One region of the Nonomuraea sp. NPDC023979 genome, then DNA from elsewhere that is predicted to be linked to it. Evidence: riboswitches for the same ligand, from Rfam matches in the RefSeq annotation. Region 1 holds a riboswitch; the other holds the start of a gene.

The links. A riboswitch is a leader RNA that binds a small molecule or an ion and turns the genes downstream of it on or off. The one in region 1 is predicted to bind S-adenosylmethionine.
Region 2: another riboswitch for S-adenosylmethionine. It lies ahead of AB0G11_RS00920 (aminotransferase class V-fold PLP-dependent enzyme); the one in region 1 lies ahead of thrC (threonine synthase).

What each region holds. Positions count from the first base shown of each region.
Region 1 is NZ_JBEZZG010000031.1:74,234-88,996, reverse strand. It holds gene AB0G11_RS38040 (hypothetical protein) at 1-2, opposite strand, end outside; gene AB0G11_RS38035 (SAM-dependent chlorinase/fluorinase) at 85-891, opposite strand; gene AB0G11_RS38030 (DUF3263 domain-containing protein) at 1,009-1,311, shown strand; gene otsB (trehalose-phosphatase) at 1,351-2,124, shown strand; gene AB0G11_RS38020 (hypothetical protein) at 2,160-2,744, shown strand; gene AB0G11_RS38015 (trehalose-6-phosphate synthase) at 2,749-4,173, opposite strand; gene AB0G11_RS38010 (RNA polymerase sigma factor) at 4,240-4,794, shown strand; SAM riboswitch class I at 4,880-5,020, shown strand; gene thrC (threonine synthase) at 5,034-6,263, shown strand; gene AB0G11_RS38000 (MoaD/ThiS family protein) at 6,288-6,563, shown strand; gene AB0G11_RS37995 (cold-shock protein) at 6,811-7,011, shown strand; gene groL (chaperonin GroEL) at 7,306-8,934, shown strand; gene AB0G11_RS37985 (nuclear transport factor 2 family protein) at 9,122-9,556, shown strand; gene AB0G11_RS37980 (NAD(P)-dependent oxidoreductase) at 9,585-10,265, opposite strand; gene AB0G11_RS37975 (NAD(P)-binding domain-containing protein) at 10,190-10,483, opposite strand; gene AB0G11_RS37970 (MerR family transcriptional regulator) at 10,542-10,943, shown strand; gene AB0G11_RS37965 (DoxX family protein) at 10,951-11,301, opposite strand; gene AB0G11_RS37960 (LysR family transcriptional regulator) at 11,393-12,295, shown strand; gene AB0G11_RS37955 (GNAT family N-acetyltransferase) at 12,646-13,074, opposite strand; gene AB0G11_RS37950 (YbhB/YbcL family Raf kinase inhibitor-like protein) at 13,118-13,648, opposite strand; gene AB0G11_RS37945 (AAA family ATPase) at 13,728-14,763, opposite strand, start outside.
Region 2 is NZ_JBEZZG010000001.1:172,150-186,912, reverse strand. It holds gene lysX (bifunctional lysylphosphatidylglycerol synthetase/lysine--tRNA ligase LysX) at 1-936, opposite strand, end outside; gene AB0G11_RS00965 (hypothetical protein) at 1,106-1,579, shown strand; gene AB0G11_RS00960 (type III pantothenate kinase) at 1,631-2,413, opposite strand; gene AB0G11_RS00955 (L-aspartate oxidase) at 2,417-4,939, opposite strand; gene panC (pantoate--beta-alanine ligase) at 5,017-5,844, opposite strand; gene AB0G11_RS00945 (DUF2520 domain-containing protein) at 5,894-6,784, opposite strand; gene AB0G11_RS00940 (chaplin family protein) at 7,106-7,345, opposite strand; gene AB0G11_RS00935 (SAM-dependent methyltransferase) at 7,492-8,454, shown strand; gene AB0G11_RS00930 (cytochrome P450) at 8,471-9,661, opposite strand; gene AB0G11_RS00925 (TerC family protein) at 9,661-10,389, opposite strand; SAM riboswitch class IV at 10,495-10,610, shown strand; gene AB0G11_RS00920 (aminotransferase class V-fold PLP-dependent enzyme) at 10,654-11,943, shown strand; gene AB0G11_RS00915 (DoxX family protein) at 11,947-12,675, opposite strand; gene AB0G11_RS00910 (NADH-quinone oxidoreductase subunit D) at 12,777-13,922, shown strand; gene AB0G11_RS00905 (acyltransferase) at 13,919-14,763, shown strand, end outside.

The DNA of each region.
Region 1 (14,763 bases):
ATTCTGACACGCGGCCGACGATTCGATGTGATGCTTCGGTAAACGGTCCGATACGCGGAGTAATTCCGTTCTGCGGCTTTCGTACTAGCTGACGGGGGCGAGCCGGACATGCGCTCCCGGAGGCAGTCCCAGCCGCTGGGCCGCGTCGCCCGAGTTCACCGCGAACGCGATCAGCCCCGCCGAGTCCGCGAACGCCACCAGCTCCCCGGGCGGCACCGCCGCGTACGTCTCCCGGTACGGCATCGACAGCCGGCGCCGCCCCAGCCACACCCCCACCGTGCCGCCGACCCGCAGCCCCAGCGCCTCCAGGTCGCCCGCCGGGATCGAGAGCTGCGCGTTGCCGTAGCGGTCGACCGAGACCACCTCGCCCTCCACCGCGCCGCCGCGCACCACCGAGGTCGGCTCCGGCAGCGAGATCAGCCGGTCGAGCGGCACCTCCGGCCCCAGGTCGGCCGGCCGCAGCCCGCCGCACAGCCGCGCCGCCACCGGCGCGAACACGTCACGCCCGTGGAAGGTGGGCGACACCGGGTGCAGGAAGTGCTCGTCGTTGCTGATCTCGTACGCCGCCGACGCGCCGCCGTTCGCGGCCACCGCCCACGACAGCAGCCCGTTGTCCGGCCCGATGAACACCCGGCCGCCCGCCTCGATCGCCACCGGCCGCCGCACCCCGCCGCCGCCCGGATCCACCGCGCCGATGTGCACACCCTGGGGCACGTACGGGATCGTCTGGGCGAGAATCGCCGCGCCACGCCGTACATCGCCGGAAGGAACCAGGTGACACACGTCGATCACCCGGACCTCCGGGGCGATGCCCGCGATCACGCCATGACACGCCGCGACATAGCCGTCTTCGAGGCCGTAGTCGGTGAGAAGTGTGATGACTGAGGTCACACTTGGTGACTGTACGTCTCCCAATCCGCCGTGAACAGCCGCACTCGGCACATTACGATGGCCACGGGCCGCGTGCGCGCGACGTGATCGTCACGCGCTCATCCCGAGGAGGAGACCATGGACACTGCACCGGTCAGCGGTGACAGTGCTGCCCAGGAACCCGTTCGACAGCCCCTCACCGACCGCGAACTCGAGCTCCTCGCCTTCGAACGCCACTGGTGGCGCTACGCGGGCGCCAAGGAGCAGGCCATCAAGGAGACCTTCGGGTTCTCCGCCACCCGCTACTACCAGTTGCTCGGCGAGCTCATCGACCGGCCGGAGGCGCTGGAGCAGGACCCGATGCTGGTCAAGCGCCTGCGCAGGCTGCGTGCCACGCGACAGCGCGAGCGCGCGGCCAGACGGCTTGGCATGCGCCCCTGACCTGTTGGGTACGGCAGGCGCGTGGAGAACATCCCTGGAATGGAAGCGATACTGAAGGATCCGGCGGGCGCCGTGATCGGGCTCGACTTCGACGGCACCCTCTCGCCGATCGTGCCCGACCCCGCGGCCGCCCGGATCCACCCCGAGGCCGCCGCCGTTCTCGCCGAGCTGGGCCGCCACGTCAAGGCGATCACCATCGTGACCGGCCGGCCGGTGGCCACCGCCCTGCGGCTCGGCCCCGGGCTGGCCGACGTGCCCGGCCTGGTGGTGCTCGGCCACTACGGGTTCGAGCGCTGGGAGCAGGGTGAGATCACCGGGCCGCCGCCCCCGCCCGGGGTGCCGAGGGCCGAGGCCGAGCTGCCGTTCGTGCTCGACGCGCTCGGCCTGACGGCGGGCGTCGCCGTCGAGGACAAGGGCCGCGCCGTCGCCGTGCACACCCGCCGCGCCTCCGACCCCGAAGGGACGCTGGCCAAGCTGCGCGAGCCGATGGCCAAGCTGGCCGAGAAGCACGGGCTGGTCGTCGAGCCGGGCAGGCTGGTGCTGGAGCTGCGCCCGCCCGGCATGGACAAGGGCCAGGCGCTCAGCCTGTTCCTGGCCGAGCGGGAGGCGCGGTCGGTGCTGTTCGCGGGCGACGACCTCGGCGACCTGGCCGCGTTCGAGGCGGTCAGGGGAGCCGGCGTGCCCGGCGTGACCGTCTGCAGCGGCTCGGCCGAGGTGACGGCGCTGGCCGAACGGGCCGACATCGTCGTGGACGGGCCTGACGGCGTGGTCGCCCTGCTCAAGGAGTTGACGTCGGCTTTCAGCCGTTCATGAGTGGCTTGCAAGTCGGCTCGGCTACCGTCGGGATCATGCTCAAGCGCTCACTGGCCGTAACCGCCGTCGCCGCCTCCGCCCTCCTCCTGGTCCCCGCCGCCGCCGCGAACGCGGCGCCCGCCCAGCAGCTGAAGCTGCGCGGCGGCCTGACCCTCTATGTGCCGATCAAGTGGAAGGTGTACGGCGGCGGCACCGACTACGTGCACGTCGTGACCGGGAAGTGCGCCCACCCCGGCGGCGGCTTCTTCACCCCCGACTGCAAGGGCTTCTGGATCTTCGGTCCGAAGGCCATCAAGAGCGGCGCCGAGGGCTTCGGGCCCTACAACGCCCAGCGGGGCGGCTACTACCCGGCCTCCGACGTGCAGCGCTGCCCGGCCGACGGGCGGCTACTGCGCGGCGAGCGCATCGGCAGGCACGTCAAGGGCCTGCGCCAGGTCGGGCCCGGCCACAAGGCCCACTACCACGAGTTCACCACCCGCTGCCGGACCCACTCGGGCAAGAGCACCAGGACCAGGTTCACCACCCGCGAGTGGTATCTGCCTGCCACGAAGGTGCTGGTCGTCGACGAGTGGAAGACGCCGGGCCTGACCGACACGCTGCGCAACGCCGACTGGCGGTGACCCGTCAGCCCAGCGCGTCGAGCTGGGCTGCCAGCCAGCGCTGCGGCGGCAGGGCCGTGGCCGCCGCCTCCAGCCGGGCCCGGCGGCGCGTCCGCTCCTCCTCGGGCATCACCAGCGCCCGGTGCAGCGCGCCGGCCGTGCCGCTGACGTCGTAGGGGTTGACCAGCAGCGCGTCGGCGCCCAGCTCGGTTGCCGCGCCCGCCTCCCGCGACAGCACCAGCGCGCAGCGCGGCGACAGCACCGGGCCCTCCTTGGCCACCAGGTTCATGCCGTCGCGGATCGGGTTGACCAGCAGCACGTCGGCCATCCTGTAGGCGGCCAGCGAGCGCGGGTAGTCGTCGTTGACGTTGAGGATCAGCGGGTCCCAGTCCTCGGTGGCGTAGGCGTCCTCGATCTCCTGCGCGCAGCGCTGCACCGAGGCGGTGTACTCGCGGTATTCGGGCAGGTCGTGGCGGCTCGGGTAGGCGAACGCCAGGTGCACCACCCGGCCGTGCCACTCCGGATGCGCGTCCAGGAACTCGCGGTAGGCGAGCAGGCCGCGCACGATGTTCTTCGACAGCTCCGTGCGGTCGATGCGGACGATCAGCTTGCGGTCGCCGACCTGCTCGCGCAGCGCGGCCATGTGCGACTCGACGTCGGGCTCGCCGGCCCGCGCCCACAGCGCCTTGCCGTCGACGCCCAGCCCGTGGACGCCGATCCGGGTGACGCGCCCCTCGTGCGTGACCGTACGGGCCGCGCCGTCGACCTCGGCGCCGAGCAGGGCCGCGCAGCAGTCCATGAACGCCTCCGCCCACCGCCCGGTGAGGAACCCGGCGTGATCGGCGCCCAGGATGCCCTCCAGGACCTCGCGGGCCACCTCGTCGGGCAACAGCGAGAAGTATTCGGGCGGCGCCCACGGCGTGTGGCTGAAGTGCGCGATGCGCAGGTCGGGCCGCTCGGCCCGGAGCATCGCCGGGGTCAGCGTCAGGTGGTAGTCCTGCACCATCACCCGCGCCCCGTGGCCCGCCTCCTCGGCCAGCGCCAGCGCGAACGCGCCGTTGTAGTCGCGGTAGGACTCCCAGTCGCGCTGGAACCTGGTGCCGAACACCGGCGCGTTGGGGATGTCGTAGAGCAGATGGTTGACGAACCAGAGCGTCGAGTTGGCGATCGAGTTGTAGGCGCGGTGGAAGGTGGCCGGCGCGATGTCGAGCATCCGCAGCGCCCCGGTGTCGTAGCCCGCCTGGTCGAGCCGGCCGCCGGGGGCCTGCCGCACCGCGCTGCGGTCGCCGTCGGACAGCGCCGCGCATACCCACAGCACGCCCGCGTCCCGGGCGACTCCGGACAAGCCGGACACCAGGCCGCCGCCGCCGCGTCTCATCGTCAGCTCGCCGTCGTCGGAGACGGTGAACGAGACCGGGCCTCTGTTGGAGGCGAGCAGGACGCTGTTCATCGACGCTCCCAGGAGTTACGACGAGGAGATGTCACGGAGGTGTCTCCCGACCTTAGGATCCCAGCTATGGCGCTAGATGAGGCAACCGAAGAACTCGCCCGCTCGGCCGCCGTAGGAGATCATCGCGCACTCGGCGAGCTCCTGCGCCGGATCGAGCCGGACGTGCTGCGGCACTGCGCCCGCATCCTGCCCTACCACCAGGACGCGGAGGAGGCGGCCCAGGACACCCTGCTGGCCGTCGCCCGCAACATCGGGCGGTTCGAGGGGCGCGCCAGGTTCAGCACGTGGCTGCACATCGTGACCGCCAACTGCGCGCGGACCACGTACCGGTCGCTGAAGCGCAGGGCGGCGGAGCAGAGCTCCGACGAGCTGCCCATGCAGAAGCCCGACGTGCGGCGGGTCAGCGTGATCGCCGGGTCGCGGCTCGACCTGCTCGACGCGATGGAGGCGCTGGAGGCCGACAAGCCCGACCTGGCGCAGGCCCTGGTGCTGCGCGACATCGTCCAGCTCGACTACAGCGAGGTGGCCGAGCAGCTCAACATCCCGCTCGGCACGGCCAAGTCGCGCATCCACCAGGCCCGCAAATACGTGCAGGCGGCGCTCGGCGAGGACTATCGGTGAGACCGGTTGTCTCGCGGAGTGAGACGACTGGTCAGTTCACGGCTCGGATTGGGTAGAGTCCGAGTCAGCAACTCCAACTGAATATTGCTCATCCAGAGGGGTGGAGGGACCGGCCCTGCGAAGCCCCGGCAACCCTCCCGGCTTGTGACTCGCGACCTGCGAGGCCGACCGGGACAGGGTGCCAATTCCGGTCCGTGGTCAGGGTGGCCGCGGACGAAGATGAGGGAAGGCCTCGCTTCATGTCGCTCGACTTCGGTCCCGCCGTCGCTCTCTCCTGCCGCGAGTGCGGCACCCGCTACCCGCTGGGCCCCAGCTTCGCCTGCCTGGAGTGTTTCGGGCCGCTCGAGGCGGCCTACTCCTTCGGGAACGTGACCCGCGCCGACATCGAGTCGGGCCCGGCCAACATCTGGCGCTACCGCTCGCTGCTGCCGGTGCCGGTCGACGTCGCGTCCAAGCCCAACATGAACCCCGGCTGGACCAAGCTCGTCAAGGCGGGCAACCTGGGCCGGGCGCTGGGCATCAAGTCCCTGTACGTCAAGGACGACTCGGGCAACCCCACCCACTCCTTCAAGGACCGGGTGGTGGCCATCGCCGTCGAGGCGGCCCGCAACTTCGGCTTCCACACGCTGTCGTGCTCCTCCACCGGCAACCTGGCCGGCGCGGTGACGGCCGCCGCCGCCAGGGCCGGCCTGGAGGCCTGCGTGTTCATCCCCGCCGACCTGGAGCAGGCGAAGATCGCCATGGCCCGGGTGTTCGGCGGCAAGCTGATCGGCATCGACGGCACCTACGACGAGGTCAACCGGTTCTGCTCGGAGCTCATCGGCGACCCGCTGGGCGACAAGTGGGGATTCGTCAACGTCAACCTGCGGCCCTACTACGCCGAGGGCTCCAAGACGCTCGCCTACGAGATCGCCGAGCAGCTCGGCTGGAAGCTGCCCGAGCAGATCGTCATCCCGATCGCCTCCGGCTCCCAGCTCACCAAGATCGACAAGGGCTTCAAGGAGCTCATCCAGCTCGGCCTGGTCGAGGACAGCCCGTACAAGGTGTTCGGGGCGCAGGCGCTCGGCTGCTCGCCGGTCTCGGCCGCCTACAAGGCCGGCCACGACGTCGTCCAGCCGGTCAAGCCCGACACCATCGCCAAGTCGCTGGCCATCGGCAACCCCGCCGACGGCCCCTACGTGCTCGACATCGCGCGCCGCACCGGCGGGGCGGTGGAGGACGTCACGGACGCCGAGATCGTCGCCGCGATCAAACTGCTGGCCTCGACCGAGGGCATCTTCGCCGAGACGGCCGGCGGTGTGACCGTCGGCGTGCTGAAGAAGCTCGTCGAGACCGGCCAGCTCGACCCCGAGGCCGAAACCGTGGTGCTCAACACTGGTGACGGGCTCAAGACGCTCGACGCGGTCACCGACGTCACCCCCACGGCCGTGATCCGGCCCTCTCTCGACGCGTTCCGCGCGACTGTCTGACAACCAGGAAAGGCGAGATTTACCATGAGCGTTTCTGTGCGGATTCCCACCATCCTGCGCACCTACACCGGCGGTAACGCGGAGGTGAGTGGAGAGGGCGCGACGCTGCGTGACGTGCTTGCCAAGCTCGACTCCGACTACCCGGGCATCGGCGCGCGCATTCTTGATGAATCGGGCAAGATTCGTCGTTTTGTCAACGTTTACGTTGGCGAAGAGGATGTCCGTTTCGCCGAGGGGCTCGACACTCCCGCCCCTGAGGGCACTCAGATCTCCATCATCCCGGCGGTCGCTGGCGGCTGAGAACCCCCCGATCTCCAGAACGACCCTCTAGAAGGCGCCCCATGCGGGCGCCTTCTCTTTTGTGAAATACAAGGTTGAACCAGTTAGCGTGAGGTGAAATACCCGATTTGCCGATTGACTCTGTTGCCAAACGCCTTCCCACAGGTATGGTCGAGTGCGATCGTACGGCTGATATCCATTAGTCAGGCGATTGTGGGTCTCGCGGAGGAATGGGCGGGATCTATGAGCCCAGTAAGAGGAGTCGGAAGTGGCGCAGGGCACCGTCAAGTGGTTCAACGCGGACAAGGGCTACGGCTTCATCGCGGTAGACGGTGGTAAGGATGTATTCGTCCATTACTCGGCAATCTTGATGGACGGGTATCGGTCTCTCGAGCAGGGCCAACGGGTCGAGTTCGAGATCACGCAGGGCCAGAAGGGACCGCAGGCGGAGTCCGTCCGCTCGGTCTGACGTGGTGAGCACGGGCGGCTCGCACGTCAGCGCAGTACGTGCGAACCGCCACCTCTCGTCCCCTCACGTACGGCGGGCTCACGGGCCCGCCGTACCGACGTGACCTGGGGCGGGGTGCTGTCGGCTTGCACTCGACCGGGTAGAGTGCTAAACAATTCGTTGGCACTCTCTGTCGCAGAGTGCCAACCCTGGGATCGAGACGATGGGGTCCGCCGAAGGAGCTGCGGGCCCACATGCCGTCGCGGGCGTCGGCTCGATCGCAGCAGCCACCCTGTGTCTGGGAGGTCTAGCCTTATGGCAGCCAAGATGATCGCGTTTGACGAGGACGCCCGGCGCGGTCTCGAGCGCGGTATGAACCAGCTCGCCGACGCCGTCAAGGTGACCCTGGGGCCCAAGGGCCGCAACGTCGTGCTGGAGAAGAAGTGGGGCGCCCCCACGATCACCAACGACGGTGTCTCCATCGCCAAGGAGATCGAGCTCGAGGACCCGTGGGAGAAGATCGGCGCCGAGCTGGTCAAGGAAGTCGCCAAGAAGACCGACGACGTCGCGGGCGACGGCACCACCACCGCCACCGTGCTCGCCCAGGCGCTCGTCCGTGAGGGCCTGCGCAACGTGGCCGCCGGCGCCAACCCGATGGCCCTGAAGAAGGGCATCGAGGCGGCCGTGGAGCGGGTCAGCGAGGAGCTGTCCAAGCTGGCCAAGGACGTGGAGACCAAGGAGCAGATCGCCTCCACCGCCTCCATCTCCGCCGCCGACCCCGAGATCGGCTCGCTCATCGCCGAGGCGATGGACAAGGTCGGCAAGGAAGGCGTCATCACCGTCGAGGAGAGCAACACCTTCGGCCTCGAGCTCGAGCTCACCGAGGGCATGCGCTTCGACAAGGGCATGACGTCGATGTACTTCGTGACGGACTCCGACCGTATGGAGGCCGTGCTCGAGGACCCGTACATCCTCATCGTCAACTCGAAGGTCTCGGCCAACAAGGACCTGCTGCCCCTGCTCGACAAGGTCGTGCAGTCCGGCAAGCCGCTCCTCATCATCGCCGAGGACATCGAGGGCGAGGCCCTGGCCACCCTCGTGGTCAACAAGATCCGCGGCCTGTTCCGCTCCGTGGCCGTCAAGGCCCCGGGCTTCGGTGACCGCCGCAAGGCCATGCTCGGCGACATCGCCATCCTCACCGGTGGCCAGGTCATCGCCGAGGAGGTCGGTCTCAAGCTCGAGAACGCCACCCTCGACCTGCTCGGCCGCGCCCGCAAGGTCGTCGTCACCAAGGACGAGACCACGATCGTCGACGGCGCCGGTGACGCCGACGCGATCAGCGGCCGCGTGAACGAGATCCGCGCCGAGATCGAGCGCACGGACTCCGACTACGACCGCGAGAAGCTCCAGGAGCGCCTGGCCAAGCTCGCCGGTGGCGTCGCCGTCATCAAGGCGGGCGCGGCCACCGAGGTCGAGCTCAAGGAGCGCAAGCACCGCATCGAGGACGCCGTGCGCAACGCCAAGGCGGCCGTCGAGGAGGGCATCGTCCCCGGTGGTGGCGTGGCGCTGCTGCAGGCCGGCGCCAAGGCCTTCGACAAGCTGGAGCTGACCGGCGACGAGGCCACCGGTGCCGCGATCGTCCGCAAGGCCCTGGAGGAGCCGCTCAAGCAGATCGCGGTCAACGCCGGCCTCGAGGGCGGCGTCGTGGTCGAGCGCGTGCGCAACCTCACCCCGGGTGAGGGCCTCAACGCGGCCACCGGCGAGTACGTCAACATGTTCGAGTCGGGCATCCTCGACCCGGCCAAGGTGACGCGCTCGGCGCTGCAGAACGCCGCCTCCATCGCGGCGCTCTTCCTCACCACCGAGGCCGTCATCGCCGAGAAGCCCGAGAAGACCCCGGCCGCTCCCGCTGGCATGCCCGGCGGCGGCGACATGGACTTCTAGGTCCGATCGCGTTCCACGTGGCGATAGCGTCAGCCCGGTCCGGATTTCCGGCTCGGGCTGATGTGTTTATCGGAGCCGTCCCTAAATAGGGGCGGCTTCTTCTCTTGTGCGCGACAAACAGGTCTGATCCACGCCAGCCAGGTTCCGGTCCGGGTGGAACTCTGGGGCAATGAGCGCTTGGGCAGTCATGGAGAAGTTTTACGCCGCCGAGGCCGCGTACGTCGCCGCCGGCGGATTCGGCAAGGCGTCGTACGACGACGTCGCCGTACACCTCGACCCTGAAGTGGTGCTGCACCAGGCGCCGGGATTGCCTTTCACCGGAACGGGAACCTGGCGCGGGCATGACGGGATGGAACGCTTTCTCGCCGCCTTCAGCGAGGTGTGGGAGTCGATGGAATTCCTGGAGCAGGAGCATTGGGGCGACGACAGCACGGTGGTCGTCCGCAACCGGGTCCGCTTCCGCGCCCGCGCCACAGGGCGGGACGTCGACGCCCTGATCATGCAGCTGATCACCGTACGGGACGGGCGCATGCTCGAATGCCGGCCCTTCTACTGGGACCCCCAGGCCATCGCCGACGCCTGCCCTCCGCCTGTGGGGAGCCGTCGTCACCCTGCGGTCTGAGAGGCGGCGCGGGGACCGGGGACCGCCCTCACGCCTGCTTGAAGATCTCGAACATGGCGAAGTAGTTCTCGCTCCCGTGCCCCTCCGCGATCGCCCGTTCGGCGAGCTCCTTCATCAACCGGGGCTGCTCGGAATGGACGCCCTGTTCGGCGCTGGTCCGGAGGATGTGCTCCAGCGCGTTGAAGTTCATCTGCAGCGTCCCCAGATCCCCCGGATACGCCCCTTCGTCCAGGCTCGGCGCCTGCTGGGCGAGCCAGGCGGGGTTGAGCACCGCGGGCATGAACCAGCCCAGCGCGAGCTCGGAGAACTCGGCCGCCGGCACCCCCGCCGAGCCGACCAGCGCGGCGGCGTGCAGGAACCCGTTCACGGTCGCGTACATCATCTCCAGCATGGCGGTGTTGAACAGGACGGCCAGGCCGGGGTCGGCGCCGAGGTGGCGGGGGTCGCCCAGGAGCGCCAGCGTCTCCCGGTGGCGGTCGAAGACGTCCTGCGGCCCGGCGTACAGGAAGACCGACCCGGGCTCGCCGACGAGCGGCGGGGGCACCATGATCGCGCCGTCGAGGTAGCCGACGCCGCGCCTGGCCGCCCAGTCCGCCGTGTCGCGAGCTTCAGCGGGCGTCCCGGAGGTGAGGTTCACCAGCGTGCGGCCCTGGAAGGCGGCACCGGCGGCGTCGAGGACGCGGTGCGTGGTCGGGTAGTCGTTGGGCACAGGATCGTGACGGGGCTGGCGGCGACGGCCTCGGCGACGGTGGCCGCGCGGCGCGCCCCCTTGGCGGCGAGGGCGTCGGCCTTGCCGGGGGTGCGGTTCCAGACCGTCAGGGTCAGGCCCTTGCCGAGAAGCGTCTCCGCCAGGACCAAGCCCATGGGGCCCAGGCCGACGACGGTGACCGCGGTGCTGTTCTGTCCGGATGGATGCTGTTCTGTCATACACATAGGCTGGACTCTCACATCGGCGTGAGAGTCAACTCGAAGTGGCGGTCGTCACATGCGGATCGGAGAACTGTCGCGGCTCACGGGCGCCAGTGTGCGCTCGTTGCGTTACTACGAGGAACAGGGCCTGCTCCGGCCGTTGCGCCGGCCCAGCGGCTATCGGGAGTATCGCGAGGAGGACGCCGCCACGGTGCGGGGCATCCGGCTCCTGCTCGCCGCCGGGCTCAGCACCACGACGATCGGCGAGGTGCTCCCGTGCATGGTCGACGACGGCGAGATGCTGGCGCCGGCCTGTGGCGGGATGATCCCCGACCTGCTGCGCGAGCGTGAGCGGCTCAGCGCCGCCGCGGCCGACCTCCTTGCCGCCCGTGACCGGCTGGACGCCATCCTCGCGACCACCTCGGCGCTCGATCCCGTGGACCCGTCGGAGTGCGAAGCGATCGCACCGGCCACCTGACCGGGCGTCACCCGGCGGCCCCCAGCACGAGGGACGCGACGGCGAACGCGAGGAAGACCCCCGGGAAGCCGATGTTCCCGAACACCCGTTGCCGGACATGTAGGGCCACCGCCCCCACGAAGAACAGCACGAGCCCCAGAGCGGCGGCGCCCCCCACGAACGGCACCCCCACCAGCCCGAGGAGCAGTCCCACGGCCCCGGCCGCCTTGAGCAGGCCCAGCAGCGGTATCCAGGACGGCGAGATGCCGACAGCCGCGGCGTTGGCCAGGACGGTCTCGGCGCGGGCGAAGTCGGCGACGGCGGCCCAGAGGTTGATCACGATCGTGACCACCGTGACGACCACATAGGCGACGTACATTGCCTTTCCCCCTTTCCTCCTTTCCTCCCGCATCCCAGCCTTGTCCCGCGCCCCCACCGGCGTCCAATACCTGCGTCTATAACCTGGGGGCATGGATGTGGACACGAGGTTGCTGCGCTACTTCGTCGCCGTGGCGGAGGAAGGCAGCCTCACCCGGGCCTCAGCTCGCCTGTACGTGTCGCAGCCGGCGCTGACCAAGCAGATCAAGCAGCTCGAAGCGCTGCTCGGCGCCGAGTTGTTCCATCGTTCCCGGGCCGGGATGTCCCTGACCGAGGCGGGCCTGGCGCTGGCGGAGCGGACGCCCGCCCTGCTGGCCGACTGGGACGTGGCGCTGCGGCGCACCAGGCAGGCGGCCGGCCGGGCGGCCCGCGTGCTGCGGGTGGGCTTCCTGGCCAGCGCCGCCAACGAGGCCACCCAGCGCATCGTGGCGGAGTTCGCCCGTGCCAGGCCGGGCTGGCGGGCCGACCTGCGCCAGGCCGCCTGGTCGAACCCGACGGCCGGGCTCGCCACGGGGGACGTCGACGTCGCCCTGCTGCGCCTGCCGTTCCCCGGCCAGGACGCGCTGCGCGTGGAAGTGCTCTTCTCCGAGCCCCGCTGGGTGGCGCTGCCCTCGGCCCATCCGCTGGCTGCCCGCGACGTGATCGCCTTCGAGGAGCTGTGGGACGAGCCGTTCGTGGCGGCTCCGGTGGAAACGGGCCCGTGGCGGGACTACTGGCTGGCGGCGGACGAGCGCGACGGCCACCCGGTGCGCGTCGGCGCCGTCACGGACCAGCCCGACGACTGGCTCAGCGCCATCGCCAACGGCTACGGCGTCGCCCTGGCCCCGGAGTCCGCCGCCCGCTTCTACGCCCGCCCAGGCGTCACGTACCGCCCCGTCAGCGGCGTCAGCCCCACCCGCGTGGGCGTCGCCTGGACCCCGGCCGACGACGCCAACCCCGTCGTCCAGGACTTCGTCCGCTGCTGCCTGGCGGTCAGGCGAAGCGACTGCGGATGACCGTCCACACCGGCCATGTCCGTGGGAGGGTGGACAAGAGCCGGCGCCTTCGCCAGATCAGCGCCTTCCCTCTCGGGCGGCTGCTTCGGTGGTCGCGTGCAAGGCCCTGGGACTGCCTGCTCCGCATGTGGCGGGGCATCGCTGGGACGTCCCGATTCGGCCGGCGTTCTGGTGGTTGCGGTAAGTACGTAACGCTCGGGGGTGCAGGGGGCCGGAGGCCCCTTGCCGGGGGTGCGGGGGCTTGCCCCCGTTTGGACGCGGCCCGAGCCGCCGGCGCGCGAAGCGCGTGGGTCGAGGACCTTGGGGGTGGGGGCCGGAGACCCTGCGGGGCGGTCCGGGCGGTGGGGCGGTCAGGGCAGGGGCTTGACCCAGCGGGACCACTCTGGCTGGGGTGAGTAGCCGGCGGCGGACCAGGCCGGGTGGGCGAGGGTGTTGTCGTGCAGCACCATGGCGTCGGCCCGGAAGGCGCCGAAGGCGGTGAAGCGGCGTTCGGCGGCGGCGAGCAGCGCGGTGGCGATGCCCTTGCGGCGGTGGGCCGGGTGGACGGCGAGGCGGTACAGGTGTGCCCGCCAGCCGTCCCAGCCGGCGATGAGGGTGCCCGCGAGCGCGCCGTCGAGCTCGGCGATCAGCAGCGCCTCCGGGTCGCGTTCGAGCAGGGCGGTGACCTTGTCGGGGGAGTCGCGGCGGTCGGTGCCTTCGGCGGCGTGGAGCCAGAAGTCCAGGACGGGCTCCACGTCGCCCGGGCCGCCGAACCGGATGTCCACCCCGAGGTCTCTCATGGTTCGCGAACTTATCAAATGGCCGCGAACCGATCAGAGCCGGTCAGACGCCGTAATGGGCGATGATGTGGCCGCGCGCCAGGGTGTTGGCGGTGATGTTGAAGCCGACCGCGGCGGGGGAGGTGTCGCTGTCGACGCCGAGGCTGTCGACCGACAGCGCGTGCACGGTGAAGACGTAGCGGTGCGGGTCGCCGGGCGGGGGCGCGGCGCCGCCGTACTCCTTGGTGTTGTAGTCGTTGCGGGCGTGGACGGCGCCCTGCGGCAGGCCCTTGAACTCGGGGCCGGTGCCGGCGCCGGTGGGCAGCTCGGTCACCGAGGCGGGGATGTCGAACAGCACCCAGTGCCAGAACCCGCTGCCGGTGGGGGCGTCGGGGTCGAAGCAGGTGACGGCGTAGCTCCTGGTGCCGTCGGGGGCGCCGGACCAGCGCAGGGCGGGGGACAGGTTCTGGCCCGTCATGCCCCAGTCGTTGAAGACGTGGAGGTCGTTCAGCCGGTCGCCGTCGGTGATGTCGTCGCTCTGCACGACGAGCGCCGGGGCGGACGGCAGGTGTTCGTGTGGCAGCGGTGCCGGCACGGTTTCCTCCTAGGGGTGATGGCTTTTCCCCGTCATCCTAGGAGCGATCGGCGCCGCTGCCACTGCCCCGCGCGCCGTGTCAGCCGGTGAGCTGGGCGGGCAGGGGTTTGGCGTGCAGGACGGTCAGGGACGTCACGGCACGGGTGAGCACCACGTACAGGCGGGCGAGCCCGCGGGGCTCGGCGTCGACGATGTCGGCGGGCTCGACCACGATCACGTGGTCGTACTCCAGGCCCTTGGCCAGCGTCGCCGGGACGATCAGCAGGCGGTGCTCGTCGGCCGCGTCGGGGTCGAGGACGGCGTGGGCGACGCCGTCGAGCGCGGCGGACGCGGACGCCACCTGCGCGTCGGGGACGATGACGCCGATCGAGCCCTCCTTGGCCAGGGTTTCGGTCACGGCCTGGCGGAGCTCGCCGCCGGGCCGTACCGAGAGTGAGCCGGCGCCGGGGCGCAGGGAGCGGGGGGCGGCCAGGCCGGGGGCGATGGAGGGGAGCAGGCGGGCGGCGTAGTCGAGGACCTCGCGCGGCACGCGGAAGCCGAGCGTCAGCTCGGTGACCTCGCCGGTGTCCTGGCCGAGGTGGCGCAGCACGTCCTCCCAGGAGCTGGTGGACCACGGGGTGGTGCCCTGGGCGAGGTCGCCGAGCACGGTGGCGGAGCCGTTGCGGCAGCGCCGGCCGAGCGCGCGGAGCTGCATCTGCGACAGGTCCTGGGCCTCGTCGACCACCAGGTGGCCGAGTGAGGGCGTGCGTTCGACGAGGTCGGCGAGCTCGTCGAGGAGCGCGGCGTCGGCCGCGGACCATTTCGCGGACTTCCAGCTCCGGTACGGTTTCCGCCAAAGGATCATCTGCTGCTCGTCGGGCGACAAATCGGATTTGGCGGCCTTGGCGAGGAACTCCGCGTCCGACAGCAGCCGATACAGCACCTGCTCCGGCGTCAGCTTCGGCCACACCGCGTCGACGAGCTGCTTGACCGGCTTCGACCGGGCCACCGCGTCCTGCACCCGGTCGTCGGGCGACTCGCCGCGCTGCTCCATCCGTACGAGCACCAGGTGCGCCAGCCGCTGGGCCAGCGCCGCCCGGCCGGGACCGTAGCGGGTGGTGCCGCGCAGCGAGGCG
Region 2 (14,763 bases), on a different contig from region 1:
GTAGAGCTTCACCCTCGGCCACTCGGGCAGCCCCAGGTCGACCTCGACGCCGCCGTGCACCACCACGGTCGTGCCCAGCGCGGCCACCACGGCCTTCTGGTACATGCGCTGGGTCAGGTCGGCCATGTCGTTGTAGTCGAGGTAGGTCCCGTAGGCCTCGATCATGGTGAACTCGGGGTTGTGCGTGGAGTCCGCGCCCTCGTTGCGGAAGTTGCGGTTGATCTCGAAGACCTTCTCGATGCCGCCCACGACGAGCCGCTTGAGGTAGAGCTCGATCGCGATGCGAAGGTAGAGCTCCATGTCGTAGGCGTTGATGTGGGTCTTGAAGGGCCGGGCCGCCGCGCCGCCGTGGATCGGCTGGAGCATCGGCGTCTCGACCTCCAGGTAGCCCTCCTCGTGCCAGAAGTCGCGGACCGCGCGCACGGTGGCGCTGCGGATGCGCGCCATCTCGCGGGCCTCGTCGTTGACGATGAGGTCGACGTAGCGCTGGCGGACCCGCGCCTCGGGGTCGGTGAGGCCGACGTGCTTCTCCGGCAGCGGGCGCAGGCACTTGGCGGTGATCTGCCAGCTGTCGGCGAGGATCGACAGCTCGCCGCGCCGTGAGGTGATCACCTCGCCCTCGACGCCGACGTGGTCACCGAGGTCGACGTCGCGCTTCCAGGCCGCCAGCGACTCCTCGCCCACCTTGTCGAGCGAGATCATCACCTGCAGGTCGCCGCTGCCGTCGCGCAGCGTGGCGAAGCAGAGTTTGCCGCCGACGCGGTTGAGCATGACGCGCCCGGCGACGCCCACCCGGTCACCGGTCTGGGTGTCGGGCTCCAGGCCCTGGTATTTCTCCCGGACCTCGGCGTTGGTGGCCGTACGGGGGAAGTTCACCGGGTAAGGGTCGACGCCTTCGCTGCGAAGGCGGTCGAGCTTCTCCCTCCGGATGCGCATCTGCTCGGGAAGTTCGTCGCTCACAGCATCAAAGCGTAGGGGATACGGCCGCCTGCAAGTTCTCGTCGGCCCGGTGAAGGGGTGCTGCAACCACGCGGAGTTACCCATGACTCACGAGCTCAGCGGAACCGGTAGGGCGCCGGGTCGGGAAGGAGCTCAAGGAGAGATCATGTTCAAGAAGATCGCGATCGCGCTCCTCGCCGCCGCCGCGACCGGCACGCTGGCTCTGACCGCGCCGGCCGCCGCCGCCTCGCCGGGCCCCTACGACCAGAGCGACCAGTGGGGCCCCGTCCACGCCAGGCACCACCTGGCCAAGGCCAAGGGCTGGGTGGGCGTCGAGTGGGACGAGCACCAGGAGTCCAACACCGTCCACGTCAAGGGCCGGCTGTACGACCTGGACTCGCGCGGCTACGGGCAGGGCGGCAGGTGCGCCTACGTCAAGTTCCAGGCCGCCGGCTTCGACCACGAGTGGGACGAGGTCTACAGCAGGAAGCACTGCGGCTACCCGGGCTCGAAGAAGTTCGGCTTCAGCGTCGACGACGTCTCCGCGCTGCGGGTCAAGGTCTGCCAGGTGCACCCGTACAAGCACTGGGTGAGCAAGTGCGGCCACTGGGACCACCTGTACGCGGCCGAGAGCGAGTGATCCACCCCGGACGGCGGGCGGCTCCCTTCCCGAGCGGGGGGCCGCCCGCTTTCACGCGGTGTTGCGCTGGTAGATCAGGCGCAGGCCGATGAGCGTCAGCCAGGGCTCGTGCACGTCGATGCAGCGCGACTCGCCCACCACGAGCGCGGCGTGGCCGCCGGTGGCGACCACGGTCACGTCGTCGGGGTCGTCGGCCAGCTCGGCGGCCATCCGCTCGACGATGCCGTCGACCTGGCCGGCGAAGCCGTAGATGATGCCGGCCTGGAGCGCCTCGACGGTGTTCTTGGCGATCACCGAGCGGGGGCGGATCAGCTCGACCTTGTGCAGTTGCGCCCCGGCCGCGGCGAGGGCGTCGACGGAGATCTCGATGCCGGGCGCGGTGACGGCGCCGACGTACTCGCCCTTGGCCGACACGGCGTCGAACGAGGTCGCGGTGCCGAAGTCGACGATGATGCACGGCCCGCCGTACTGGTCGATGGCGGCCAGCGCGTTGACGATGCGGTCGCTGCCGACCTCCTTGGGGTTGTCCATCCGCACCGGCACCCCGGTGCGGACGCCGGGCTCGACGACCACGGCGGTGACGTCGCCGTAGTAGCGGCGGCACATCTCGCGCATCTCGTTGAGCACGCTGGGCACGGTGGAACAGATCGCGATGCCGCCCACGTCGGCGCCCTTGAGCAGGGGCGACTGGCCGAGCAGCCCCTGCAGGACGACGGCGATCTCGTCGGCGGTGCGGCGGGCGTCGGTGGCCAGCCGCCAGTGCTCGATGACGTCCTCGCCCTCGAAGAGCCCGAGCACCGTGTGCGTGTTGCCGACGTCGATCGTGAGCAGCATCGATTACCCCCGTAGATCCAGTGCGACGTCCAGGGCGGGCGCCGAGTGGGTCAGCGCTCCCACCGCAAGGTAGTCCACGCCAGTTTCGGCCACATCACGCGCCAATTCCAAGGTCAATCCCCCGCTGGACTCCAGCGCAACCGCGTTTTTCGCCCCATTTTTAGCGATTTGTACGGCCTGAGCGGTCTGCTCCACCGTGAAGTTGTCCAGCAGGATCAGGTCCGCCCCCTCGGCGAGCACCTCCTCAAGCTGCTCGACGCTGTCGACCTCCACCTCGATCGGCACGTCCGGGTAGCGCTCGCGCACCGCGCGGAACGCCTCGGCGACCCCGCCGGCCGCCACCACGTGGTTGTCCTTGATCAGGGCCGCGTCCGACAGCGACATCCGGTGGTTGACGCCGCCGCCGCAACGTACCGCGTACTTCTCCAGCGCCCGCAGACCCGGCAGCGTCTTGCGGCTGTCGCGCACCCGCGCCCCGGTGCCGCTGATCGCCGCCACCCAGCGCCCGGTCAGCGTGGCGATGCCCGACAGGTGGGTGAGCAGGTTCAGCGCGGTGCGCTCGGCGGTCAGCAGGGTCCTGGTCGGGCCCTCCACCGTCATCAGCACGTCGCCCCTGCGCACCCGCTCGCCGTCCTTGACCCGCCGCTCGGCCTGGCCCGCGCCCAGCCGCGCGAACACCGCCTCGGCCACCGCCAGCCCGGCCACCACGCCGTCGGCCCGCGCCACCACGTCGGCCACCGAGCGGTGCCCGGCCGGGATCGTCGCCAGGCTCGTCACGTCGCCCGCCGCCTGCAGGTCCTCCGCCAGCGCCCGGTCGATCACCGCGTCGGTCTCGGCCGGGTCCACGCCGGCGGCGGCCAGCTCCTGCGCCAGGCGCCGCGGCATCGCGTCACCGTGCGGGGTGTAGGTCATGTGCACGCCTTCCTCCGTCAGGGTCACGTCCAGGTGCCCCAGCCATTCGTCGTCGAGGTCGGGGAAATCCTCCCGCCAGTGGGAGCCGCGCGTCTCCTGCCGCGCCGCCGCCGCGCCGGTCAGCACGGTCGCGACGGTGAGCAGGTTCGTCGTCTCCCACGATTCGGTGCACGACGCCACGTGGACCGGGGTCCACCGGGCGTCGTGCAGCGCCTTGGCGGTGGCGGTGAGCGACGCGCGGCTTCGCAGCACGCCCGCCCCGGCGCTCATGTGCGCCTGGATCCGGCCGCGCGCCCTCGGGTCGATCAGCCCGGCGGGCGCTCCGGACACCACCGGCTCGCCCGGTTCGGGCCGTACGCGATGGATGTCCTCGGCGATGCGCTCGGCGAAGACGAGCCCTTCGAGCAGCGAGTTCGAGGCCAGCCGGTTCGCGCCGTGCACGCCCGTGCACGCCGCCTCGCCGCACGCGTACAGGCCCTCGATGCTGGTACGGCCCCGCAGGTCGGTACGGATGCCGCCGCTGGCGTAGTGGGCGGCGGGAGCCACCGGGATCGGCTCGGCGGCCGGGTCGATGCCGTGCTCGCGGCAGACCGCGTAGATCGTCGGGAACCGGGTGCGCCACGTGTCCTCGCCGAAGTGGCGGCCGTCCAGGTAGACGTGCTCGCGCCCGCTCTCGCGCATCGTCCGGGTGATGGCCTTGGCCACGACGTCGCGCGGCGCCAGGTCGGCCAGCTCGTGCACGCCGGTCATGAACCGGTTGCCCTCGTGGTCGATCAGGAACGCGCCCTCGCCGCGTACGGCCTCGGAGATCAGCGGCTGCTGGCCGGTCGCGCCCGCGCCCAGCCACAGCACGGTGGGGTGGAACTGGACGAACTCCAGGTCCCGCACCACGGCCCCGGCCCGCAGCGCCAGCGCCACGCCGTCGCCGGTGGACACCACCGGGTTCGTGGTGGAGGAGTAGACCTGGCCCATGCCGCCGGTGGCCAGCACGACCGCGCGGGCGCGCACCGCGCCGACCCCGTCGCCCGCGCCCTCGCCCATCACGTGCAGCGTCACGCCCCTGGCCCGGCCGTTCGCGTCCTTCAGCAGGTCGAGCACCAGCGCGTGCTCGATCACCTCGATCCCGCTCGCCCGCACCGCCTCGACCAGCGCCCGCTGCACCTCCGCGCCCGTGGCGTCGCCGCCCGCGTGCACGATGCGGTGACGCCGGTGGCCGCCCTCGCGGGTGAGCTGGAGGTGCCCGTCGGGGGTGCGGTCGAACTCGGCGCCCCGGCCCATCAGCCGCCGCAGCGCGCCCGGGCCCTCGGTCACCAGCGCGCGGACCGCCTCGGCGTCGCACAGCCCCACCCCGGCGACCAGGGTGTCGCCGAGGTGCTCGTCGGGGGTGTCGGCCGGGTCCAGGACGGCGGCGATCCCGCCCTGGGCCCACCGGGTGGACCCGGCCGACAGCACGTCCTTGGTGACGACCAGGACCCTGGCCCTGGGTTCGAGCTCGGCGTAGTGCAGCGCAACCGTCAGTCCGGCGATGCCGGAGCCCACCACGACCAGGTCGGCCTCGACGTTCCACCCGGGTTCGGGCGCCGCCAGCCGCAGGGGAATGGCCGGTGCACTCATGGGGTCTCCTCGGAGGAGGGAATCTCGTCAATATGACGATAACGCCCCGGCCGCCGCTTCCCTTCCCCGGGGTTCGCCTAGAACGACAGCACCGCGTTGTCGATCAGCCGGGTGGTGCCCACCCGGCCGGCCACCGCGAGCACCGCCTCACCCGTGTACGGCTCCGCGACCTCGGCGAACGTGGCCGGATCGACCAGCACCACGTAGTCCAGCGCCAGCTCGGGGGCGGCGGCCTCCAGCACCTCGCGGGCGGCGGCGACCACGCGCGACGGCACGCTCTCGGCCGCGCCCGCGCGCAGCGCCCGGGACAGCGCCAGGGCCACCTCCCGGTCGGCCGGCGACAGGTAGCGGTTGCGGCTCGACAGCGCCAGCCCGTCGGGCTCGCGCACCGTCGGCGCGCCGACGATCTCCACCGGCACGTCGAGGTCGGCCACCATGCGGCGGATCAGCGCGAACTGCTGGGCGTCCTTCTGCCCGAACACCGCGAGGTCCGGCTGGACCAGGTTGAACAGCTTGAGCACCACCGTCAGCATCCCGTCGAAGTGCCCCGGCCGCACCGCACCCTCGACGACCCGGCCCATCTCGCCGGACCGCAGGCTCACCTGCCGGTCCGGGTGGTACATGTCCTCGGCGGCCGGGGCGAACACCACCTCGACCCCCTCGGCGCGGCACACCTCCAGGTCGGCCTCGAACGTACGGGGATAGCGGGAGAAGTCCTCGCCGGGGCCGAACTGCAGCGGGTTGACGAAGATGCTGACCACCACGTGGTCGGCGCGCGAGCGGGCCGCCCTGATGAGGGAGCGGTGCCCCTCGTGCAGGGCGCCCATGGTGGGCACGAGGGCGACGGAGCCGTCACCGCGAGCCTTGATCAGGTCGGTGCGGTTCCTGGCGACGATGGGGTCCATGAGGCGGCCTCCGGGGGCGTCATGCGGATCCGTGCCATGCCGGTCACGGTCACGTCCATATGTTGCCACCCAGGGCGTCGAGCAAGCGTTCGGCCTCCTCCGGCTTGAGCAGGCCGGCGGCCAGCGCCCGGTCAGCGGTGAGCCGGGCCAGCGCGACGTAGGCGTCGGCCGCCTCCGGCGCGGCCAGGATGAGCGCGTCGACGTGCTTGCGCACGGTGCCCGCGTCGCCCCGCACCACCGGGCCGGTCAGCCCGCCGATGCCGAGCCGCAGCACGTTGTCGAGGGCGGCGCCGAGCAGCGGCCCGAGCATGCGGCCCGGGTGCTCGACGCCGATGCGGCCCAGCAGGTCGGACGACTCGGCGATGAGCGTGACCATGTGGTTGGCGGCGCTGGCCAGGGCCGCGTGGTAGAGGGCGCGGTCGGCGTCGGCGATCCACACCGGCTCGCCGCCCATCTCGATGACCAGCGCCTCGGCGATGGGACGCAGCGGCTCGGGCGCGGTGACGCCGAAGGAGCAGCCGGTGATCCGGTTGAGGTCGTCGTCCCTGCCGGTGAACGTCATGACCGGGTGCAGGGCGAACGGCAGCGCGCCCGCCTCGGCGGCCGGTCGCAGCACGGACAGGCCGTAGGCGCCGCTGGTGTGGACGAGCAGCTTGCCCTGGAGGCCGGCGCCGGTGGCGGCCAGGCCGCTGACGAGGTCGGGCAGCGCGTCGTCGGGGACGGTGAGCAGGACGAGCTCCGCCGCCTCGACGACCTCCTCGGGGCGGACGGGCTCGACGCCGAGCCGGTCGGCGGCCCACCGCCGGGAGGCATCGGACACCCCGCTGGCGGCCACGATCCGGTGCCCGGCCTGCGCCAGGGCAGCCCCGAGCGCGGAGCCGACCTTGCCCGATCCCAGCACGCCGACGGCCAGCCGTGCCGGGCGATCTGCTGCGTCCATGTCCCACCCCTGTCGAGCACCCCGGAAGACGCTGCCGCCCAGCGTAACGGCCGAGTTGCCACGGGGGCGTGACCTGGGCTTTGCCGCATGTTGCGTTAGCGACAAAACGGACAAGGGCATATAAACCGTGCACCCCCTGTCGGGAATGATGATGAGGAGAGGGGTACATCGCATTCAGCGGGCGCCGAGTCCTGAGCTGGACCCGACGCCCGCACTGTGACGAACTCCTTGGAGGTGCACCCTGGCCGCCATCGCCGACTGGCCGGCCCGGGTACGGGGCTCGGACCGGTTCACTCTCGGACCGGTCCGAGCTCCGGCATGTCAGCGATGCACGTGAGCGCTGGAGCCCCCCTTGCAGCCGGCGATGCCGACACCGGCGACCCCCACCCCGTTGCCGCAGGCGTTGATCGGCGCGGTGATGGGCAGGAAGAGCTGGTTGCCGGACAGCACGCCGCTGCGTCCGCTGGTGATGTCGCCGTGACCGGGGCCGTGGGCGTAGGCCGGGGCGGCCACCGAGAGCATGCCGAACGCACCCGCGACGACGATGGCTTTCTTGAACACGAGGGACTCCTTTTCGGGACGACTGCCGGATGATGACAATCAGCAGTCACTCGACTACTGTATGTAAACGGTAGCGCAAGATCGCAACACCGCGTAGTAAAGAAATCGCGCCACGTGTTCGCCCGGAGTCGTGAGATAGTCCTGGGATGTGGCTCACCTGGCGCGCCGCCATGCAACGCGCGCTCTATGGCGAGAGCGGCTTCTACCTGCGCGAACGCCCCTCCGGGCACTTCCGCACCTCGGTCAGCGCCTCGGCGGCCTTCGCCGACGCGGTCCTGGCCCTGCTGGAGGAGGTCGACGCCGGGCTCGGCTCGCCCGCCCGGCTCGACCTGGTCGACATCGGCGCCGGCGAGGGCACGCTGGTCCGCCGCGTGCTCGACGCAGCCGGCCCCTCGCTGCGCGACCGGCTGCGCATCACCGCCGTCGACCTGTCGCCCCGGCCCGACGAGCTGCCCGAGCGGATCGCCTGGCAGCCGCGGCTGCCGTCCGGCATCCAGGGCCTGGCGATCGCCAACGAGTGGCTCGACAACGTGCCGCTGGACGTGGCCGAGCAGACGTCCGACGGGCCGAGACTGGTGATGGTCGACACCGAGACCGGCGAGGAGCGGCTCGGCGACCCGCCGCAGGGGGCCGACCTGGAGTGGCTGGCGCGGTGGTGGCCGCTGTCGTGCGTGGGCTCGCGGGCGGAGATCGGCTGGCCGCGCGACGCCGCCTGGGCGGCGGTGCTGAACCGGCTTTCCAGAGGCCGGGCGATCGCCATCGATTATGCACACCCTGTGGATAACCGGCCGATGCATGGCACGCTCACCGGATACCGTGACGGAGCGGTCGTCTCGCCCGTACCCGACGGCACCTGCGACATCACGGCGCACGTCGCGCTCGACGCGTGCGCCGAGGCGGGCCGCAAGGCCGGCGGGATATCCACAGGCTTGTCCACACAGCGGGCCGCGCTGCGCGCTCTGGGCATCACCGGCGACCGCCCGCCCCTCGACCTGGCCCGCACCGATCCGCGGGGTTATCTGCGCGCGCTGGCCCGCGCCTCCGAGGAGGCGGAGCTGATCGATCCGGGAGGCCTCGGCGGGTTCGGCTGGCTCAGCCAGAGCCGGTGATAACGGTCAGAGCCGGTCAGGCGACGCTGAGGTCCAGCGACTCCAGGCCGCGGATCACGTACCCCGGCTTCCACACCGGCTCGCGGACCAGCTCCAGCTTCGGCGCCCGCTCCAGCAGGGCGCCGAACGACTCGATGAGCTCGATCCTGGCCAGCGGCGCGCCCAGGCAGAAGTGGATGCCCGCGCCGAAGGAGATGTGCGGGTTGTCCACCCGGCCCACGTCCAGCCGGTCCGGGTCGTCGAACACCTCGGGGTCGCGGTTGGCCGAGCCGAACAGCAGCGCCACCTCCACGCCGCGCGGGATGGCGACGCCGCCGACCTCGATGTCCTCCAGCACCCAGCGCTCGAACATCTGCAGCGGCGTGTCCCAGCGCATCAGCTCCTCGACGGCCGTCGGCAGCAGCGAGCGGTCGGCGCGCAGCCGCGCCAGCTCGCCCGGGTTGCGGAACAGCGACCACCAGCCGTTGCCCGTCACGTTCACCGTGGCCTCGTGACCGGCGTTGAGCAGCAGCACGCAGGTGCCGACCAGCTCGTCCTCGGTCAGCTCGTCGATCGCCGCGAGCGCGCTGATCAGGTCGTCGCCGGGCCGCTCCTTGCGCTCGCGGGCCAGCTCCTTCAGATACGCCGCGAACTCCGACGCCGCCCTGACGGCGGTGTGCTGCGCCTGCTCCGACGGGTTCAGCTCGTACATCCCGCAGATGTCGGCCGACCAGGGGCGCAGCAGGTGGCGGTCGGCGTCGGGGATGCCGAGCATCTCGGCGATCACCGTCACCGGCAGCGGCTCGGCGACCTCGGCGATCAGGTCACCGCCGCCCCGCTCCACGTACGCGTCGACCAGGCCCTCGGCGATCGCGCGCACCCGCGGGCGCAGCGACTCGACCATGCGGGGCGTGAACGCCTTGGAGACCAGGCGGCGCAGCCGGGTGTGCACCGGCGGCTCCACGTCGAGCATGCCCGCGCGGATCACCCGCCAGAACGGCTCCTGGAACTCCGGCTCGGGCTCCTTGCCGAACTCCTCGTGCGTCGCCACGTGCAGGTACGACCTGCCCAGGCGGCGATCCCTGAGCAGGGCGTTCACGTCGGCGTGCCGGGCGACCAGCCACTGGCCGGTCGGCTCGAAGAAGCTCACCGGCGCCTCGCGCCTCAGCTCGGCGTAGACGCCGTACGGGTGAGCGACGAAATCCGGATTCCACGGGTCAAAGCGCACTATTCAATACTAGAAGCTTTCGCCCGCCTGCTCCTCACCCGGATGTTGAGCAGCTCCACGATGACCGAGAACGCCATCGCGAAGTAGATGTAGCCCTTCGGGATGTGCTGGTCCAGCCCCTCGGCGATGAGCACCACGCCGATCAGCACCAGGAACGCCAGCGCCAGCATCTTGATGCTCGGATGCGTGTCGACGAACCGGCTGATCGGCCCGGAGGCGAACAGCATCACCAGCACCGCCACGACCACCGCCGCGATCATCACGCCGAGCTCGTCCACCATGCCGACCGCGGTGATCACCGAGTCGAGCGAGAACACCACGTCCAGCACCATGATCTGCGCGATCACTGAGGCGAACGACGCCGCGACGGCCTTCTTGCCGTCCTTCTCGCCCACGTCCATCGTGTGGCCGATCTCGGTGACGCTCTTGGCGAGCAGGAACAGCCCGCCCAGCAGCAGGATCAGGTCCCGTCCCGATATCTCCTGCCCCAGCACCTCGAACAGCGGCTCCGTGAGCCGCACCACCCACGACAGGGCCAGCAGCAGGAGCAGCCGGCTGATCAGGGCCGCCGCCAGGCCGAGCACCCGCGCCCTGTCGCGCTGCTCCGGCGGCAGCTTCCCTGCCAGGATGGAAATGAAGATGATGTTGTCGATGCCCAGCACGATCTCCAGGGCCACAAGGGTGAAGAACCCTATCCAGATCTGGGGATCTGCCACCCAGTCCAACATCGGTTACCTCCTGCTATCGGGGGATGTCGAGGAAGCAACGAGTCAACGGGCCGATAAGTTCGCGGTTGCGTTTTACGGGTGGGTGTCGGTTATAGTGCCGACGTAGGTCATGAGTGCCAGCGCCAAGCCCCGGCTCGCTGGCCGGCAACCCTCGCGTCCGCGGCGGGGTGCCCCGGGTGAAGACCTGGTCCGTCACGAGGTGTGGCGGGCAAGCGCGGGCTCACTGGCTGCTCCAGGGGTCCGATGACCCCGAGGAGGTTCGCCGTGTCCACCCTGACGATCTTCAACGCCGCCCGCACCACCGCCGCCGAGAAGCCGGCCCCCGTCCAGCAGGCCCGCGCCATCCCCGCCGTCGTCGGCGCCGACCTGGAGGTGCCAGTCAAGGGCGGCAAGCTCGTCGGCTACGCCAACCTCGACTACGCGGCCAGCGCCCCCTGTCTGGAGCCGGTCAGCGCCGCCGTCGCCGCCGCGCTCCCGGCCTACTCCAGCGTCCACCGCGGCGCGGGCTACGCCTCCCAGCTCACCACCGCCCGCTACGAGCAGGCCCGCCACACCGTACGGGCCTTCGTCGGCGCCCGCACCGACGACGCCGTCATCTTCACCCGCAACACCACCGACGCCACGAACCTGCTGGCCGGCTGCCTGCCCGAGGGCACCACCGTGGTCGTCTTCGACACCGAGCACCACGCCTCGCTGCTGCCCTGGCCGGACGCCGTGCGGCTGGCCCCGCCCGCCTTCCCCGGCGAGGCCGTGCGCGCCGCCGACGACGCGCTGGCCGCGATCGACGGACCCAAGCTGCTCGTCGTCACCGCTGCCTCCAACGTCACCGGCGAGCTGTGGCCCATCGCCGCGCTGGCCCACATCGCGCACCGGCACGGCGCCCGCATCCTCGTCGACGCCGCCCAGCTCGTGCCGCACCGGCCGGTCAACCTGACCGCGCTCGACCTCGACTACGTGGCCTTCTCCGGCCACAAGCTGTACGCGCCGTTCGGCGCCGGAGTGCTGGTCGGCCGGCGCGACTGGCTGTCGGCGGGCACGCCGTACCTGAAGGGCGGCGGCGCGGTGCGCTCGGTCGGGGAGAGCACCGAGTGGCACGACGACGCCGAGCCCCGGCACGAGGCCGGGACCCCGAACGTGCTCGGCGCGATCGCACTGGCCGCCGCCTGCGACGCCCTCACCGCCACCGGCTGGACGCCGCTGCTGCGCGAGGAGGAGCGGCTGATCGCCCGGCTGCGCGCCGGCCTCGCCGGCATCGAGGGCGTACGGGAGCTGTCGCTGTGGGGGCCGGAGCACCCGCGCGTGGGCATTGTGTCGTTCACCGTCGACGGCTACAGCGCGCGCGAGGTCGCCGAGGCGCTGTCGAGCGAGTACGGCATCGGCGTGCGGGACGGGAAGTTCTGCGCCCACCCGTTCGTCCGGCACCTGCTCGGCACCGCCGACGGCGGCTGCGAGGACGACACGGCCTCGGCGGTGCGCGCCTCCATCGGCATCGGCACCACCCAGGAGCACGTCGACCGGCTGGTCGGCGCGCTGCGTGACCTGGTCAGCCGCTAGGTCTCAGCGGTTCGGCGGCTTCGGGCGCGTCGGCTGGTCGTTCACCACCGCGTCCACGTCGCGCATGTCCTCCTCGCTCAGCCCGCCCGGCCGGTGCTCGGCCGGGTGCGGACGCTCGGCGGGCTCGGCGGCCTGCGTGCGGTCGTACTCGCTCGCCTGTGTGCGGTCGTAGTCAGCCGCCTGCGTGCGCTCGTGCTCGGCGGGCTGCCGGGGCACCGAGTGCCGTTCGTCCGGGTAGGCGGCCTTCGTGTCGGGCGCCGGCCTGTCCACGGTCGTCGTGGCGCCCGCCGCCGCGTCCCGCTCGGCCGCCCGCCGCTCGGCCCGGCGCCTGTACACGGCGCCGAGAATCCCGTCGAGGCCGAAGCGTCCCCCGCCCAGCGCCAGGAACAGCAGCGACGCCGCGCCGAGCGCTCCGACGAGCTCCCAGCCGCCCTCCTGGACGAAGATGCCGTTCGGCGCGTGCACGAACACAGCCGCGCCGATCATGCCGATGAGCAGCACCAGCGCGGCCGGCCGCACCAGCAGGCCGAGGATCAGCAGGATGCCGCCGACCGTCTCGGCCACCGTGACGAACGCGGCGGCGAGCTGCGGCATCGGCACGCCCGACTCGGCGAACATGCCGCTCGTGGCGCCCAGCCCGGCCTGCCACTTCTGCAGCCCGTGCGCCAGGAAGATGACGCCGATCACCACCCGTGCGATCAGGGCGGCGATGTCGAACACAACCCTTTTCATGGTCTTTTCTCCCCCGTTTCCAGTACTCATCCCCCTGGCTGGACCAGCGATGCGCCCCCATACCGTTCCTTGACCGACCCGCCGGTGGCAGCATGGGCCGTATGACGGAACGCGTGGTCGGAATCGGTGCCGGGGCCAAGGAGCTGGCCACCGAGGACATGATCCTGAATATCGGGCCGCAGCACCCGTCGACTCACGGAGTTCTGCGCCTGCGGCTCACTCTTGACGGTGAGCGCATCTCCGGCGCCGAGCCGATCATCGGCTACATGCACCGGGGCGCGGAGAAACTGTTCGAGGTGCGCGACTACCGGCAGATCATCGTGCTGGCCAACCGGCACGACTGGCTGTCGGCGTTCGCCAACGAGCTCGGCGTGGTGCTGGCCGCCGAACGCATGCTCGGCATGGAGCCGCCCGTCCGCGCCGTCTGGGCGCGCACGCTCCTGGCGGAGCTCAACCGGGTGCTCAACCACCTGATGTTCCTCGGCTCGTACCCGCTGGAGCTGGGCGCGATGACGCCCATCTTCTACGCCTTCGACGAGCGCGAACGCATCCAGGCCGTCATGGAGGAGATCTCCGGCGGGCGCATGCACTACATGTTCAACCGCGTCGGCGGCCTCAAGGAGGACCTGCCGCTCGGCTGGCTCGACCGGGTCGCCCAGGCCGTCGCCGACACCCGCCGCCGCGTCCCCGACATCGAGAACCTCATCCACGGCAACGAGATCTTCCAGGCCCGCACCAAGGGCGTCGGCGTGCTCTCCCGCGAGCAGATCCTGCAGTACGGGGTCAGCGGCCCCATCGCCCGCGCCTCCGGGGTCGACATCGACCTGCGCCGCGACCAGCCCTACCTGGCCTACCCCGAGCTGCCCGTCACCGTCGTCACCCGCACCGCCGGCGACTGCCACTCCCGCTTCGAGGTGCTGCTGGAGCAGGTCAAGGTCTCGCTCGACCTGGCCGACGCCTGCGTCCAGCGGCTGCGCGAGCTCCCCCAGGGCCCGATCAACCAGCGCCTGCCCAAGGTGCTCAAGGTCCCCGAAGGCCACACGTACGCCTGGACCGAGAACCCGCTCGGCATCAACGGCTACTACCTGGTGTCCAAGGGCGACAAGACGCCGTGGCGGATGAAGCTGCGCTCCGCCTCCTACAACAACATCCAGGTGCTGCGCGAGATGCTGCCCGGGCACCTGGTCTCGGACATGGTGGCGATCCTCGGGTCGATGTTCTTCGTGGTGGGTGACATCGACAAGTGACCTCCCCTCCGCGACGCGACAGGTACGTCGACTGGCTGCGGGCGCTGAGCCTGATCGTGGTGGTGGTCTGGCACTGGGCCTTCACCATCCTGCAGTGGAAACCGCACGGCCCCGAGCCCACCAGCCCGCTCGGCTTCACCTCCGGGCTGTGGATCCTGACCTGGCTGCTCCAGGTCTTACCCCTGTTCTTCTACGTCGGCGGCCACGTCCACCTGCTGTCGTGGGGCCGGGCGTGCGAGCGCGGCACCGGCCTCGGCCGCTTCGTCTGGCGCCGCCTGCGGTCGCTGGCGATCCCGGCGCTGGGCCTGATCGGCGTGTGGGTCGCCGTCGGCGCCGTCGTCACCTGGCTGTTCGACGTGCCGTGGATGTGGCGGGTGGTGCTGCTCGTGCTCAGCCCGCTGTGGTTCCTCGGCGTCTACCTGGTGCTCATCGCGCTCCTCCCCGTCGCGCTCCTCCTGCACCGCAAGTACGACGTGCTGGCCCTCGTCTGGCTGGGCGGGGCGGCGCTGGTCGTCGACGTGGTCCGGTTCCGCTACGACGTCGAGTGGGCCGGCTGGCTCAACATGGTCATCGTGTGGGGGCTGGCGCACCAGGCCGGCTTCTTCTACGACCGCATCGTCGCCCTGCCCCGCCGCTACGACGTCGGCATCCTGTGGACCGGGCTGTTCGCCCTGTTCGGGCTCGTCTACTCGGGCATCTACCCGGGCTCCATGGTGGGCGTGCCGGGGGACAAGTGGTCCAACATGGCGCCGCCGACGTTCGTCATCGTCGCGCTGCTCATCTTCCAGATCGGGCTGGTGGAGGTGCTGCGCCCGGCCATGGAACGGGTCCTGGAACGGCC